DNA from 2 places in the Streptomyces sp. NPDC060000 genome. Region 2 is predicted to be linked to the other one. Evidence: riboswitches for the same ligand, from Rfam matches in the RefSeq annotation. Region 2 holds a riboswitch; the other holds the start of a gene.

Region 1 (7,532 bases), on a different contig from region 2:
CTTCCATCTGCCCGGTGATGCCCCGGTGACCTGGACCTTCGGGCGCGAGCTGCTCATCGACGGGGTGGGCAGGCCGTGCGGCGAAGGGGACGTCCGCGTCTCGCCGGTGGATCCCGACGTGCTGGGGGAGGTCCTGATCCGGCTTCAGGTCGGCGGTGACCAGGCGCTGTTCCGCTCCTCGGCGGCTCCGCTGGTGGCCTTCCTCGATCGCACCGACAAGCTGGTTCCGCTGGGCCAGGAGGGTGCTCTCGCCGACTTCGACGCGTACTTGGACGAGGCGCTGGACCGGATCCTGGCCGAGGAGCAGAGCGCCGGCTGACGTGACTGCGGTGAGTGGAGGCGATCGGTGGCGGAACGCTTCGCCACGGTGGGCATTGTGCAGGAACGCTTCTTCCCTACCGGGAGAAGTGAGGGACACGCCCGAGTCGGCCGGTGTTCTCGGCACTCGGGCGCCCCCTCGCCTCCGCGCTTGCGCCAGCTCAGCGCTTGCGCCGCTTCCCACGGCCGCCCCGTGCCTGGGCGGTGCCCGAGGCCGTCGTTCCCACCGAAGCAGCGGGAATCACTTCCGGGGCCGTCGCGGGTGCCTTACCGGAGCTCGGCCGGTCGGCGGACACCACCAGGGCCGCCAGAACCGTGGTGACGGGTACGGAGGCGACCAGGCCGATCGAGCCCACCAGCGTGCGCACGATCTCCTCGGCGACCAGCTCGCTGTTGGCGACGGCACCCACGCTGCTCTGCGCGATCGAGAAGAGCAGTAGCAGCGGCAGTGCGGCACCGGCGTAGGCGAGGACGAGTGTGTTGACCACGGAGGCGATGTGGTCGCGCCCGATGCGGATGCCGGCCCGGTACAGGCCGCGCCAACCCATCGCGGGGTTGGCCTCGTGCAGTTCCCAGACCGCCGAGGTCTGCGTGACCGTCACGTCGTCGAGGACGCCGAGCGAGCCGATGATGATCCCGGCGAGCAGCAGACCGCTCATGTCGATCGACGGGTACAGGCCATGGATCAGGCCGGTGTTGTCGTCCGTGTTGCCGGTCAGCGCGGCCCAGTCGATGAACAGCGAGCCGAGGATGCCGATCAGCAGCAGCGAGATCAGGGTGCCGAGCACCGCGACGGAGGTGCGGGCCGAGAGGCCGTGACAGAGATAGAGGGCGATCAGCATGATGGCGCTCGACCCCACCACTGCCACGACCAGAGGGTTCGACCCCTGGAGGATCGCGGGCAGGACGAAGAAGTTCAGCACCATGAAGCTGATGGCCAGCGCGACCAGCGCCATGACGCCCCGAAGCCGCCCGACGACCACGACGGCGACCGCGAAGATGAGGGCCAGGACCGTCATGGGGATCCGACGGTTCACGTCGGTGACCGAGTACTGGAGGTCCTTCGGCGCGGAGGGCTCGTAGGCGACCACGACCTTCTCGTCCTGCTCCAACTGCCGTGACTGGTCCGGCTGGACGATCTCGGTGAACGTACGGCCCTTGTCGCTGCCGGTGTCCACGCGGATCGTGGCCCGCTTGCAGGTGCCGCTCGCCTGCTGCTGTGCGGAGGACCCCTCGGCCGTGGAGGTGTCGCCGGTGGGAGCGTCGCCCGAGGCGTTCACCGACGCACAGTTCACGCTCACGACCTTGGTGACCGTGGCCTGCTGGGTCTGCCGGTCGAACCCGACTCCGGTGCGCTCGTGCGCCGGCGCTCCACCGGGCCACAGCACCACGAGGCCCACCAGCACCGCGGCACCGAACGGGATGAGGATGGCCGCGATGACCTTGCGCAGGTGCCGGGAGACGGGGGCGGCCGGGCCGTGACTGTGGCTGTGACCGTGTGAAGGTCCGTGCCCGCTACCTGAACCTGCGCCGTGCATGTCCCCCGGGCCATCGCCGTGACCGCCGTGACCGCCGCCGCTGTGACCGTCGCCGTGATCCTCGCCGTGACCGCCGGCGTGCCCCTTCCCGCGCCTCTCACCGGGGCCGCCACCATGACCACCGTCGAGGTTCTGCCCATGACCGACTTTGCGGTCAAAGCCATATCCGTCGCCAGGGCCAGAATTGGGGTCAGGGTTGGGGCCAGGACGGGCGCCGACACCAGGAGCAAGGCCAGGCTCAGCTCCATGACGGGGGCCAGAGCCGCCGTAGCCCCGCCCGCGCGCGGGCCCGGTTCCGTACACCTGCCCGGTCCCGTATCCCTGGTCATTTCCGGATCCTTGCCCGGTCCCGTATCCCGGATCGTTCGCAGGCCCTTGCCCGCGTCCGTAACCTCCGCTGTTCCCTGGCGCTGGCGCTGGCGCTGGCCCGGTCCCCGGCCCTGACGCCGACATCGGCCCCGCCCCGTCACCGGAGCGGGCACGCTGCCCGCTGGGAGTTCCGGCGCGCCTCAGGCCGCCGAGACCACCGGCGTATCCAGGTCCGTGGCCGGGGCCCCGCTGGTGGTCGTGACCGTTGCCGAAGTCGCGGTCGCCTCCGGGGCCGTTGCCGGGTCCGTCGCCATTGCCATTGCCGTCGCCACTGCCGTTGTTGGCGCCAAGGCGACGGGGCGGCTCGGGAGGTGGGTACGGGGGCTGGTGTGTGGTGGTCACCGACCGATCATCGCAAGAACGACACGAGCCCTCTGTTCACCGCGCCAGAATTGGCGCTAGCGTGGAGGCAACCTTTGCACACGCGGGAGCTCGGAGCACCGGGCTGAGAGGGCGCTGACCTTCGTCTTCGCGATGTTTCACGTGGAACGTCTCTCCTATGGAGTGATGTTTCACATGAAACATCGGCAGACGGTAGCCGCTGCGTCGACCGCCGAACCTGTTACCGGGTAATGCCGGCGTAGGGAGTAGGTCTCATGACCAACAAGGACGCACGCACGCCTGCCTTCACGCAGAACGCGACCAGCGAAAGCGCGGTCGACGTGAACGAATCGGGGGCCAGGAAGTCCGTCGGCTGGCACAAGGGGTACGTCGAGGGCGCTCGTCCCGACGTGCGGGTGCCGGTCCGTCAGGTGCATCTCACCAACGGGCAGTCGGTCACCCTGTACGACACCTCCGGCCCGTATACCGATCCACTCGCCAGCACCGACGTCCGCAGGGGCCTGTCGCCGCTGCGTGAGAACTGGATCATCGCCCGCGGAGACACGGAGGAGTACGCGGGCCGTCCCGTCCGTCCCGAGGACGACGGCGTCAAGCACACCTCACCGCGCGGTGGTCTGCGCAACCTCGACGCGGTCTTTCCGGGTCGGCCGCGTCTGCCGCGCCGCAGTCGGGACGGCGGGGCGGTGACCCAACTCGCGTATGCGCGCCGGGGGGAGATCACACCCGAGATGGAATTCGTGGCCCTCCGGGAGAATGTTTCTCCTGAGGTGGTTCGCGAGGAGATCGCGGCAGGCCGCGCCGTGTTGCCGGCCAACGTCAACCACCCGGAGATCGAGCCGATGATCATCGGCAAGCGGTTCCTGGTGAAGGTCAACGCCAACATCGGCAACTCGGCGGTGACGTCCTCCATCGAGGAGGAGGTCGAGAAGATGACCTGGGCCACCCGATGGGGCGCCGACACGGTCATGGACCTGTCGACCGGCCGCAACATCCACACCACCCGTGAATGGGTGCTGCGCAACTCCCCCGTTCCCATCGGCACGGTACCGCTTTACCAGGCGCTGGAGAAGGTCGACGGCCGCGCCGAGGAACTGACCTGGGAAATCTACAAGGACACCGTCATCGAGCAGGCCGAGCAGGGCGTGGACTACATGACGGTGCACGCCGGTGTCCGCCTCGCGTACGTCCCGCTCACCGCGAACCGTAAGACCGGCATCGTGTCGCGCGGTGGTTCGATCATGGCGGCCTGGTGCCTCGCGCACCACAAGGAGTCGTTCCTCTACGAGAACTTCGAGGAGCTCTGCGAGATCCTCGCCGCCTACGACGTGACGTACTCGCTGGGCGACGGCTTGCGGCCGGGGTCCATCTCGGACGCCAACGACGCAGCGCAGTTCGCGGAGTTGAGGACACTCGGGGAACTCAACCGGATCGCGAAGCGTTTCCATGTTCAGACGATGATCGAAGGCCCGGGACATGTCCCGATGCACAAGATCAAGGAGAACATCGACCTTCAGCAGGAGATCTGTGATGAAGCTCCGTTCTATACGCTCGGCCCGCTGACGACGGACGTCGCGCCGGCGTACGACCACATCACCTCCGGTATCGGTGCCGCGATGATCGCCTGGTGGGGCACGGCCATGCTCTGCTACGTCACGCCCAAGGAGCATCTGGGCCTGCCCAACCGGGATGACGTCAAGACCGGCGTCATCACCTACAAGATCGCCGCCCACGCAGCCGACCTCGCCAAGGGGCATCCCGGTGCGCAGGATTGGGACGACGCGCTGTCCGACGCCCGTTTCGAGTTCCGCTGGGAGGACCAGTTCAACCTCGCTCTCGATCCGGACACGGCACGGGAGTTCCACGACGAGACCCTCCCGGCGGAGCCGGCGAAGACGGCACACTTCTGCTCGATGTGCGGGCCGAAGTTCTGCTCGATGAAGATCAGCCAGAGCATCAACGAGCGGTTCGGCAGCGGGGCGGCCGCCGGGGCCTCGGCGGAGGAGATCGCCGAGGGCATGTTGGAGAAGTCGAAGGAGTTCGCGGCGAGCGGAAACCGGGTGTACCTGCCGCTGGCCGACTGACGAGTCCGGATCGGCGCTGTTCCCATCGGTGCTGTTCCCATCGGTGCTGTCCCACCAGGTTCGACACCTGGGGACAGCGCCCTGGGCGGCCCGTCAGCGAGGGTAAGACACAGCGGTATCGCGATCAGGCGGAGTGTCGTGCTCGTTCGGTTGCCCTCGGGCGTCGGCTCGGCAGACTTGCCTCCATGACAGCGCGATCCATGAGCAAGGGTGCCAATCTGCCGGTCGACGTGCCGGGCGTACTGGTCGAACTCAGCTGGGCCGAGGAGGTCGACGGACCGGACATCGATGCCTCGGCGCTGCTGCTGGCCCAGGACGGACGGGTTCGTGACGACGGGGACTTCGTCTTCTACAACCAGCCGCTGCACGCGTCCGGCGCCGTGCGACACCTCGGCAAGCGGAGCGATGCCGGCGTCGCGACCGACACGGTCCAGGTGGACCTCCGCTCGCTGGAAGGCGCGATCACGCGTGTGGTGGTGTGCGCGTCGGCCGACGGCGGCACCTTCGGTCAGGTGAGGGGTCTGACGCTGAGACTGCTCGGCACGGGCGGACGCTCCGAAGTGGCGCGCTTCGAGATGCGGGCCGATACGGAGACGGCGTTCATCGCCGGTGAGCTGTACCTGCGCGAGGGGCGCTGGAAGTTCCGGGCCGTCGGGCAGGGATACGCCTCAGGGCTGGCCGGGGTCGCCACGGATTTCGGGATCACGGTCGACGAAGGGCCGGAGGAGGCGACCGTGCCACGGAACCAACCGCCTCTCACCCCGCCGCCGGGCACCCCACCGTACACATCCACGCGCGCCCCATCGGCGCCACCGCCACCCACCCGGCCCACCATCGCCCCACCCCCGATCACTCCACCGCCCGTCACCCCACCTGCGATCAGCCGACCGTCCGGTCCCCGTCCGTCCAAGGGGGAGGAGCAGCTGCCTGTCGACATGCGCAAGCGGCTGTCTCTGCGCAAGGAGCAGGTGGCCGTCAGCCTGAGCAAGCGCGGAGCGGTGGGGATCAGCGCGCGCGTGGTGCTCGTCCTCGACGCCTCCGGGTCCATGTCGTTCCTGTACTCGCGCGGAGTGGTGGCGGACGTCGTGGAGCGTATGGCGGCGGTGGCGGCCCAACTCGACGACGACGGAGAGATGCAGGCCTGGACGTTCGCCAGCGAGGCCGCGCGCCTCCCCGACCTGCGGCTGGGCGAGCTCCCCGATTGGCTGCGGCTGCATGTGCGGGTGGGCGAGATCAGTCTGTTCCGGCGCAGCAGGAAGCCCCGCAAGGGGATGGAACCCGGGCAGGTCGACATGCGCACGGTCGGCATCCAGAACGAGGAGCAGAAGGCGATTGCCCAGGTCAGAACATATGTGAGGGAGAATCCGACGGCCGCTCCCACGCTGGTGCTGTTCTTCTCCGACGGAGGGGTCCACCGCGACGCGGCGATCGAGCGGGAGCTGCGGGCGGCGGTCGAGGAGCCGATCTTCTGGCAGTTCGTGGGGCTCGGCCGGTCCGACTACGGAGTCCTGGAACGGTTCGACACGCTTCCTGGGCGCCGCGTCGACAACGTGGGGTTCTTCTCCGTGGACGACATCACCACCGTCCCGGACCAGGAGCTCTACGACCGGCTGCTGTCGGAGTTCCCCAGTTGGATCACTGCAGCGGGCCGGGCAGGAATCCTCTGACCGGCGTACAACCACAGCCGCACGGCGGCCCACCACGACCCATCCCGTGACTCCGAGCAGCACAGCGCAGCACTGGCACCCAGGCCACCCGGCGTGGGCGTACGCCGTACAGCGAGGCCGTACGGCGTACGGCTTGCGCTGTCCCGGCGGGGTCGACGGGGGCGCAAGCCGAGTGCCTATTCCGGCTGGTGCTCCGGGCCGCCGAAGTCCGGGCTGGTGTAGTCCGGACTGCTGAAGCTCGGGCGCGGGCCTGTCGAGCGGCCGTCGTCCGGGCTGCTGAAGCCCGGACGGTCATAGCCGATCTTCGGGAGGCGGCCGGTGGGAGCCGGTGGGGTGGGGTCGGTGTGCAGGGCGGTCGCCGTGCCGGGATCGGCGAGGGCCTCCCGGAGGAACGGCAGGATGCCGCGTTCCAGCAGGGCTTCTCGCCAGGCTTCCCTGGCCTGGTCGACCTCCTCGCTCAGTTCGCTGTACGGTCCGGCCTCCAGGGAGGGCCGGTTGCGCAGGGCGGTGAGCAGCAGCGCGACGGTGGCGACAAGGATCGCGGCCACGGCCACGGCCCCGAACGTCCAGCCGGCGGCGAGCATGGTCCGGGCGAACGCCTGCTCGGGGTCGAGCACCCTGAGTATGTAGCCGACGAGCAGGAAGATCATCGCGGCGGTCCCGGCGAGAACGGGGGTGAGGACGGCGGCGACGGCGCCCGCCCCGGCGGCTTCGGCGGCCTGGGCCGCCTCCCCCACGGTGGTGGCGAGCCCCAGCGCGGCCGCGCCGGGCTCCGCGGAGCCCGTCTCGGACGTGGACGAAGGCGTGGACGGCGCGGGGTGGCGCAGTTCCTCGCGGACCTTGACGTAGTGCTGGTACTCGGCCGCCGCGGCCACCGTGATGAGCGCGGAGGCGTTGAGCGCCATGGTGCGCAGTTGTTCGGGGTTGAGCCGCTGTCCGACAGCAGCCAGTTCCGGGTGGTGTGGGGCGGAGCGCAGCGCCTCGTCGAGGATCCGCTCGTACTCCTGGCGGTCCTCGCTGTTCAGGTGCTGCGGAACGCTGTTCATCTGCATCCCCCGATGCTCCGTAGGGCTTGGGGCTCGCATGCCAACGAGCCGTCGGGCAGAAACGGAGGGGAGCCTGCTACGGATAACCCGATGGTAGAGCGGCGACGGCATGGGGTGACAGGGGGTTTGCCGAAATTGGCCCCTGGCCTGCGGTGTCGCCGACCGGTCCGA
Region 2 (7,532 bases):
TATCAAGGTCGGCATCTGAGTCCGTACCGCGATCGACGCGCCGGCCCGATAGGGTCGGAGGCAGTCGTCCGGTACGCCGTCACGCGCGTGCGTGACGGACGACAGCAGATCTGACGAGGAGGCCATTGCCGCGCACGGGTTGCGAACACCCCACCGGCAATGGCCTTCTTCGCATGTGCACCACGTGAAAGAGGCGGGATCTTCCATGACCACCAAGGCCCAGAAGAGCGACGACGGCAAACTACGCGGCCGGTTCATGCTGAAGCTGTCCGGGGAGGCATTCTCCGGTGGCGGGGGCCTGGGCGTGGACCCCGACGTGGTGCACAAGGTCGCCCGTGAGATCGCCGCCGTCGTCCGTGACGGCGCCGAGATCGCGGTCGTCATCGGCGGCGGCAACTTCTTCCGCGGCGCCGAACTCCAGCAGCGCGGCATGGACCGCGCCCGCTCGGACTACATGGGCATGCTCGGCACGGTCATGAACTGCCTCGCCCTCCAGGACTTCCTGGAGAAGGAGGGCATCGACAGCCGCGTGCAGACCGCCATCACCATGGGCCAGGTCGCCGAGCCCTACATCCCGCTGCGTGCCGTGCGGCACCTGGAGAAGGGCCGCGTGGTCATCTTCGGTGCCGGTATGGGCATGCCGTACTTCTCCACCGACACCACCGCCGCCCAGCGCGCCCTGGAGATCGACGCCGAGGCGCTGCTGATGGGCAAGAACGGCGTGGACGGCGTCTACGACTCCGACCCGAAGACCAACCCGGCGGCCGTCAAGTTCGACGCCCTCGGCTACGGCGAGGTCATCACCCGCGACCTGAAGGTCGCGGACATGACCGCGATCACGCTGTGCCGTGACAACAAGCTCCCGATCCTCGTCTTCGAGCTCCTGACGGAGGGCAATATCGCTCGCGCCGTCAGGGGTGAGAAGATCGGCACGCTTGTGGGTGAGCAAGGCAGCCGGGCCTGACCGGAAGAACCCCGGTCTCGCACGACAACACCTGACCGGGGGACGGACCCTGGTCGGGGGATGGACAATGTCCTGCCGGTCGGGAACCGTGCAGGAAGAAGACGCGACGCAGCCGGCCGGCCTCCGCAAGGAACCGCAGCCGGGCCTACTCAAGACACGCAGGAGCAAGTGGTGATCGAAGAGACCCTCCTCGAGGCCGAGGAGAAGATGGAGAAGGCCGTCGTGGTCGCCAAGGAGGACTTCGCCGCGATCCGCACCGGCCGTGCGCACCCGGCGATGTTCAACAAGATCGTTGCCGACTACTACGGCGCACTGACGCCGATCAACCAGCTGGCTTCGTTCTCCGTGCCGGAGCCGCGCATGGCGGTCGTGACGCCGTTCGACAAGACCGCGCTGCGCAACATCGAGCAGGCGATCCGCGACTCCGACCTGGGCGTCAACCCGAGCAACGACGGCAACATCATCCGAGTGGTGTTCCCCGAGCTGACCGAGGAGCGCCGCCGCGACTACATCAAGGTCGCCAAGGGCAAGGGCGAGGACGCCAAGGTGTCCATCCGCGCGGTCCGCCGCAAGGCCAAGGACGCGATCGACAAGCTGATCAAGGACGGCGAGGTCGGCGAGGACGAGGGCCGCCGTGCCGAGAAGGAGCTCGACGACACCACCGCGAAGTACGTCGCCCAGGTGGACGAGCTCCTGAAGCACAAGGAATCGGAGCTGCTCGAGGTCTGATGAACGACTCTTCCTGGGGCTCACCGCCACACGCCGGGTCGCGGGCCGGGTACTGGGGGCCCGCCGACCAGGCGCCCGTCCAAGGGGCCGCCCCGGCGGGTCCCGCGTACGATGCGCCTGAGGCGCAGCAGACTCGCCCCATGCCCATCGTCCCCGACGTACCCGCACACGGCGGAAACCAGGATGACGACCGGGGGGCCGCTCGGCTGGGCGGCCCCCCGTTCCCAGCCGAGCCCTACGGCGACGCGCCCTACGGCAACCAGCCGTACATCGACGCCGCCCGACGCCACGACACACCGTCGGCACAGCCCCCTGCGGCGGTGCCGCAGAATCCGGAGCCCATGCCCGACGCCCCTCAGCCGGCGCCCGCCCCGCAGAAGAAGAGTGCGGGCCGCGACCTGGGCGCGGCCATAGGGGTCGGGGTCGGGCTCGGTGCGGTCATCGTCGCGTCGCTGTTCGTCGTCAAGGCCGTGTTCATCGGCGTGATAGCGGTCGCCGTCGTCGTGGGCCTGTGGGAGCTGACCAGCAGGCTGCAGGAGCGCAAGGGCATCAGGGCGCCGCTCGTGCCGCTAGCGGTCGGCGGTGCCGCGATGATCGTCGCCGGATACGTCCGGGGACCCGAGGGCGCTTGGGTCGCGATGGCTCTCACCGCGCTCGCGGTGCTGGTCTGGCGGATGACCGAACCGCCCGAGGGCTACCTCAAGGACGTCACGGCCGGCGTCTTCGCGGCCTTCTACGTGCCGTTCCTCGCCACGTTCGTCGCCCTGATGCTCACCGCCGACGACGGAGCGTTCCGTGTCATGACGTTCCTGGTCCTGACGGTCGTCAGCGACACGGGCGCGTACGCCGTCGGCTGGCGCTTCGGCAGAACCAAGCTCGCCCCGCGCATCAGCCCGGGCAAGACCCGCGAGGGCCTGCTCGGGGCGGTGTCGTTCGCGATGGTCGCCGGCGCGCTGTGCATGCAGTTCCTGATCGACGACGGCACCTGGTGGCAGGGGCTGCTGCTCGGCTTCGCCGTCGCGGCCAGCGCCACGCTCGGCGACCTCGGCGAGTCCATGATCAAGCGGGACCTGGGCATCAAGGACATGGGCACGCTGCTCCCGGGCCACGGGGGCATCATGGACCGGCTCGACTCGCTCCTGCCCACGGCTCCCGTGGTCTGGCTGCTGCTCGTCCTGTTCGTGGGTTCCGGCTGACCCACGCGGCACAACGGGTTCATGCGGGCCGCCTCCCTTTGCTTCTGTGCGGGGAGGGGGCCCGTATCTCATGTACTCCTGCCTCGCTGCTCGCAGCGATCAACGACGCGCGCCGGGCACCGCTACCGTCGACGCCGGCTCGTCCTGCCCACGGCCTCCGCCGAGGGCTGGGCGAGCGAGCTCGTCACCAGGGCCGTGAGGGGAACGAGAAACTGAGCGAGCGGGCGGTCGAGCTCACCAGGTACGTGCGGGCACCCCACGGCAGTTGCGTCTGAGCTTCAGCACATGTTGATCATGCGAATGGCGACAGGCCCTTGCCCTCCAGATGAGCGAGCAACGAGTCAAGGCATGCGTCTGGCGTGGCCAGGTCGGCTCGGAAGAACGAGTCCTCGCCGAGCGGCCCACCGCTGACGATGACCATCCATGCCGTCCGCCGCTCAACCATGCGGTCACCGTCGACCTTGAAGAAGGTTGTGACTCCGCGCGCGGCCAGCCACTCCATCAGTTCAAGCATGTCCACTCGCACCCCTCCGGAGAGATCATCCCGCTCCCGGTGGTACGCCCCCTGGGCCGTCCCTGGGTTGTGCGAGGCCGTCCAACCATGACAGAGAGCGCCCAGGGGTGACCGCCCCCACCCCGTTCTGGGCCTGGGCCGGTGGAGTTGATCTGCGACACTGGAAGGGTTATGCCGAAGCCCGGAGAACTTACTTTCGTTGCCCCCCGCGGAGCCAAGAAGCCGCCGCGGCATCTTGCCGACCTCTCGCCCGCCGAGCGGAAGGAGGTCGTGGCGGAGATCGGTGAGAAGCCGTTCCGTGCCAAGCAGCTCTCGCAGCACTACTTCGCGCGTTACGCGCACGACCCGGCGGAGTGGACCGACATCCCCGCCGGTGCCCGCGACAAGCTGCGTGAGGCGCTGCTGCCGGACCTGATGTCGGTGGTCCGGCATCTGTCGACCGACGAGGGGACCACCCGCAAGACCCTGTGGCGGCTGTTCGACGGCACGCTCGTGGAGTCGGTACTGATGCGGTACCCGGACCGGGTGACCATGTGCATCAGCTCGCAGGCGGGGTGCGGGATGAACTGCCCGTTCTGCGCCACCGGGCAGGCGGGGCTGGACCGGAACCTGTCCACCGCCGAGATCGTGCACCAGATCGTCGACGGGATGCGGGCCCTGCGGGACGGAGAGGTGCCGGGGGGGCCTGCCAGGCTCAGCAACATCGTCTTCATGGGTATGGGCGAGCCGCTCGCCAACTACAAGCGGGTCGTCGGTGCCATCCGGGCGCTCACCGACCCGGCTCCCGACGGGCTCGGGCTCTCGCAGCGCGGGATCACCGTGTCGACGGTCGGCCTGGTGCCCGCCATCCACCGGTTCTCCGACGAGGGCTTCAAGTGCCGGCTGGCGATCTCCCTGCACGCGCCGGACGACGAACTGCGCGACACCCTGGTCCCCGTGAACACGCGGTGGAAGGTGCGCGAGGTGCTGGAGGCCGGGTTCGAGTACACCGAGCGGTCCGGGCGTCGGCTGTCCATCGAGTACGCGCTGATCCGCGACATCAACGACCAGGCCTGGCGTGGTGACCGGCTCGGGCGGCTGCTGCGGGGCAAGCCGGTGCACGTCAACCTCATCCCGCTCAACCCGACGCCGGGGTCGAAGTGGACGGCCTCCCGGCCCGAGGACGAGAAGGCGTTCGTCGAGGCGATCGCCGCGCACGGGGTGCCCGTCACGGTCCGGGACACCCGTGGTCAGGAGATCGACGGGGCGTGCGGTCAGCTCGCGGCGACCGAGCGGTAGTCTGAGGACCGTACACATCTTCATATTCCGACAGGGGAGCGCCACAGCGCTGAGAGTGCGGCATCCAGGCCCGCAGACCCTCTGAACCTCGCCCAGGTCATTCTGGGTAGGAAGTTCGGTCATCACTCGAGCTGTTGCGCCCTGCCCGGCGTCCGTCGCGGACCCGGGCGGGGCCGCGTCTCTTCCTGGTCAACCCAGGAGGAAAACCAGTGCAGAACAAGACCTTCGTGGCCGTGGCCGTAGGGCTCGGCCTGGTCGCGCTGTCCGCGTGCGGGTCGACGGACGGGAAGGGGACGGCGGGCTCGGGGAGCTCGAAGACCGTCACCCTCGTCAGCCACGACTCGTGGGCCGTGTCCAAGGGTGTGCTCGCCGGTTTCGAGAAGGAGTCCGGGTACAAGGTGAAGGTCCTCAAGGACGGCGACGCCGGGCAGGCCGTCAACAAGGCGATCCTCACCAAGGACAACCCGCAGGGCGACGTCTTCTTCGGCGTCGACAACACGCTCCTGTCGCGCGCCCTCGACAACGGGCTGTTCCAGTCGTACGAAGCCAAGGGGCTGGGGCAGGTCGACGCGCAGTACCGGCTGGACGCCGACAAGCGCCGGGTCACTCCCGTCGACTACGGCGACATCTGCGTCAACTACGACAAGGCGTACTTCAGCGAGCACAAGCTGGCCCCGCCCGCCTCCTTCGACGACCTGGTGAAGCCCGCCTACAAGGATCTGCTCGTCACCGAGAACGCCTCCACCTCCTCGCCCGGGCTCGGCTTCCTGCTCGGCACCGCCGCGAAGTACGGCGACGGAGGCTGGGAGGGGTACTGGAAGAAGCTCAAGGCCAACGGGGTGAAGGTGGTCGACGGCTGGGAGCAGGCCTACAACGAGGAGTTCTCCGGGTCCGCCGGGGGGAAGAAGGCGAAGGCCGACCGGCCGCTCGTCGTGTCGTACGCCTCCTCGCCGCCCGCCGAGGTGATCTACGGCGACCCGAAGCCGGCCACCGCGCCGACCGGTGTCGCGTCCGGCACCTGCTTCCGGCAGATCGAGTTCGCGGGTCTGCTGAGCAACGCCTCCAACAGCAAGGGCGGCAAGGCGCTGATCGACTTCCTGATCACCAAAGAGTTCCAGGAGGACATGCCGCTCAACATGTTCGTGTACCCGGTGGTGAAGGGGGCGGCCGTCCCCGCCGAGTTCACCGAGTACGGGCCCGCCGCCAAGGACCCCGAGACCCTGGACCCCGGGAAGATCGCCGACAACCGCGACGACTGGGTCAAGTCATGGACCTCGCTCGTACTGAAGTGACCGGGCGCGGAGCCCGCACGGGGAACGTGGCACGGCTCGGTCTCATGGCCGTGCCCGTCGCGTTCTTCGCGGTCTTCTTCGCCTACCCTGTCGCCGCGATCGTCGCCCGGGGACTCGGCGCCGACGGGGGCCCGCGCTTCGGACGGCTGTGGGACGTGCTCGCGCAGTCCGGCATCCGGCACGTCCTGTGGTTCACCACCTGGCAGGCACTGGCCTCCACCGCGCTGACGCTCCTGGTCGCGCTGCCCGCCGCGTATGTCTTCGCGCGCCTGGAGTTCCCGGGCAAGCAGGTGCTGCGCGCCGTCGTCACCGTGCCGTTCGTGCTGCCGACGGTCGTCGTCGGCACGGCGTTCCTGGCGCTCGTCGGGCGCGGTGGACTGCTCGACGACCTGTGGGGCGTACGGCTGGACACCACGGTGTGGGCGATCCTGCTGGCGCACGTCTTCTTCAACTACGCGGTCGTCGTGCGGACGGTGGGCGGGCTGTGGTCGCAGCTCGACCCCCGCCAGGAGGAGGCGGCGCGGATGCTCGGCGCGTCCCGGCTGACGGCGTGGCGCACGGTCACCCTGCCCGCCCTGGGGCCCGCCGTCGCCGCCGCCGCGCTGATGGTCTTCCTGTTCACCTTCACCTCCTTCGGAGTGGTGCAGATCCTCGGTGGCCCCACCTTCTCCACCCTCGAGGTGGAGATCTACCGGCAGACCTCCGAGATCTTCGACCTGTCCACGGCCGCCGTCCTCACGATCGTCCAGTTCGTGGCCGTCGGCGTGATCCTCGCCGTGCACGCCCAGGCCGTACGGCGGCGGGAGACCGCGTTGCGGCTGGTCGACGCGTCGGTGACGGCGCGGCGACCGCGCGGGGCCGGGCAGTGGGCGCTGCTGGCCGGAGTGCTCGGCACGATCGCCGTCCTGCTGGTGCTGCCGCTCGGGGTGCTGGCGCAGCGCTCGCTCGACGCACCCGGCTTCGCCTACTACCGGGCGTTGACCAGCGACGACGGCAATGTCTTCCTGGTCCCGCCGATCGAGGCGATCGGCAACTCGCTGGAGTACGCCGTCGTCGCGACCGCGATCGCCGTGCTCGTCGGTGGGCTCGCCGCGGCCGCGCTCACCCGACGGGACGCCGGACGGCTGGTCCGTGGCTTCGACGCACTGCTGATGCTGCCGCTGGGCGTCTCCGCCGTGACCGTCGGCTTCGGGTTTCTCATCGCGCTCGACGAGCCTCCGCTGGACCTGCGCGGTACCTGGATCCTGGTGCCGCTCGCGCAGGCGCTGGTCGGCGTTCCCTTCGTCGTACGGATCATGCTGCCGGTGCTGCGGGCGGTGGACCAGCGGCTGCGTGAGGCGGCGGCCGTGCTCGGGGCGTCGCCCTGGCGGGTGTGGCGGGAGGTCGACCTGCCGATGGTGCGGCGGGCGCTGCTCGTCGCGGCCGGATTCGCCTTCGCGGTGTCGCTGGGGGAGTTCGGGGCGACGGTGTTCATCGCCCGGCCCGACAGTCCGACGCTGCCGGTCGCCGTGGCGCGACTGCTCGGTCGGGCCGGCGAGCTGAACTACGGCCAGGCGATG

The links. Region 2 has a riboswitch for thiamine pyrophosphate ahead of ACFWBB_RS25050 (thiamine ABC transporter substrate binding subunit). Riboswitches for the same ligand answer to the same signal wherever they lie in the genome.
Region 1: it holds a riboswitch for thiamine pyrophosphate, as region 2 does, so the genes downstream of both, thiC (phosphomethylpyrimidine synthase ThiC) here and ACFWBB_RS25050 (thiamine ABC transporter substrate binding subunit) in region 2, are expected to answer to the same signal.

Annotation. Positions count from the first base shown of each region.
Region 1 covers NZ_JBHWUU010000003.1:94,331-101,862, reverse strand. The annotation lists gene ACFWBB_RS03280 (SsgA family sporulation/cell division regulator) at 1-319, shown strand, start outside; gene ACFWBB_RS03275 (YibE/F family protein) at 480-1,856, opposite strand; TPP riboswitch at 2,640-2,829, shown strand; gene thiC (phosphomethylpyrimidine synthase ThiC) at 2,822-4,648, shown strand; gene ACFWBB_RS03265 (VWA domain-containing protein) at 4,834-6,315, shown strand; gene ACFWBB_RS03260 (hypothetical protein) at 6,492-7,367, opposite strand.
Region 2 covers NZ_JBHWUU010000050.1:23,640-31,171, forward strand. The annotation lists gene tsf (translation elongation factor Ts) at 1-19, shown strand, start outside; gene pyrH (UMP kinase) at 206-964, shown strand; gene frr (ribosome recycling factor) at 1,136-1,693, shown strand; gene ACFWBB_RS25035 (phosphatidate cytidylyltransferase) at 1,693-2,889, shown strand; gene ACFWBB_RS25040 (hypothetical protein) at 3,182-3,403, opposite strand; gene rlmN (23S rRNA (adenine(2503)-C(2))-methyltransferase RlmN) at 3,575-4,681, shown strand; TPP riboswitch at 4,704-4,812, shown strand; gene ACFWBB_RS25050 (thiamine ABC transporter substrate binding subunit) at 4,891-5,973, shown strand; gene ACFWBB_RS25055 (ABC transporter permease) at 5,949-7,532, shown strand, end outside.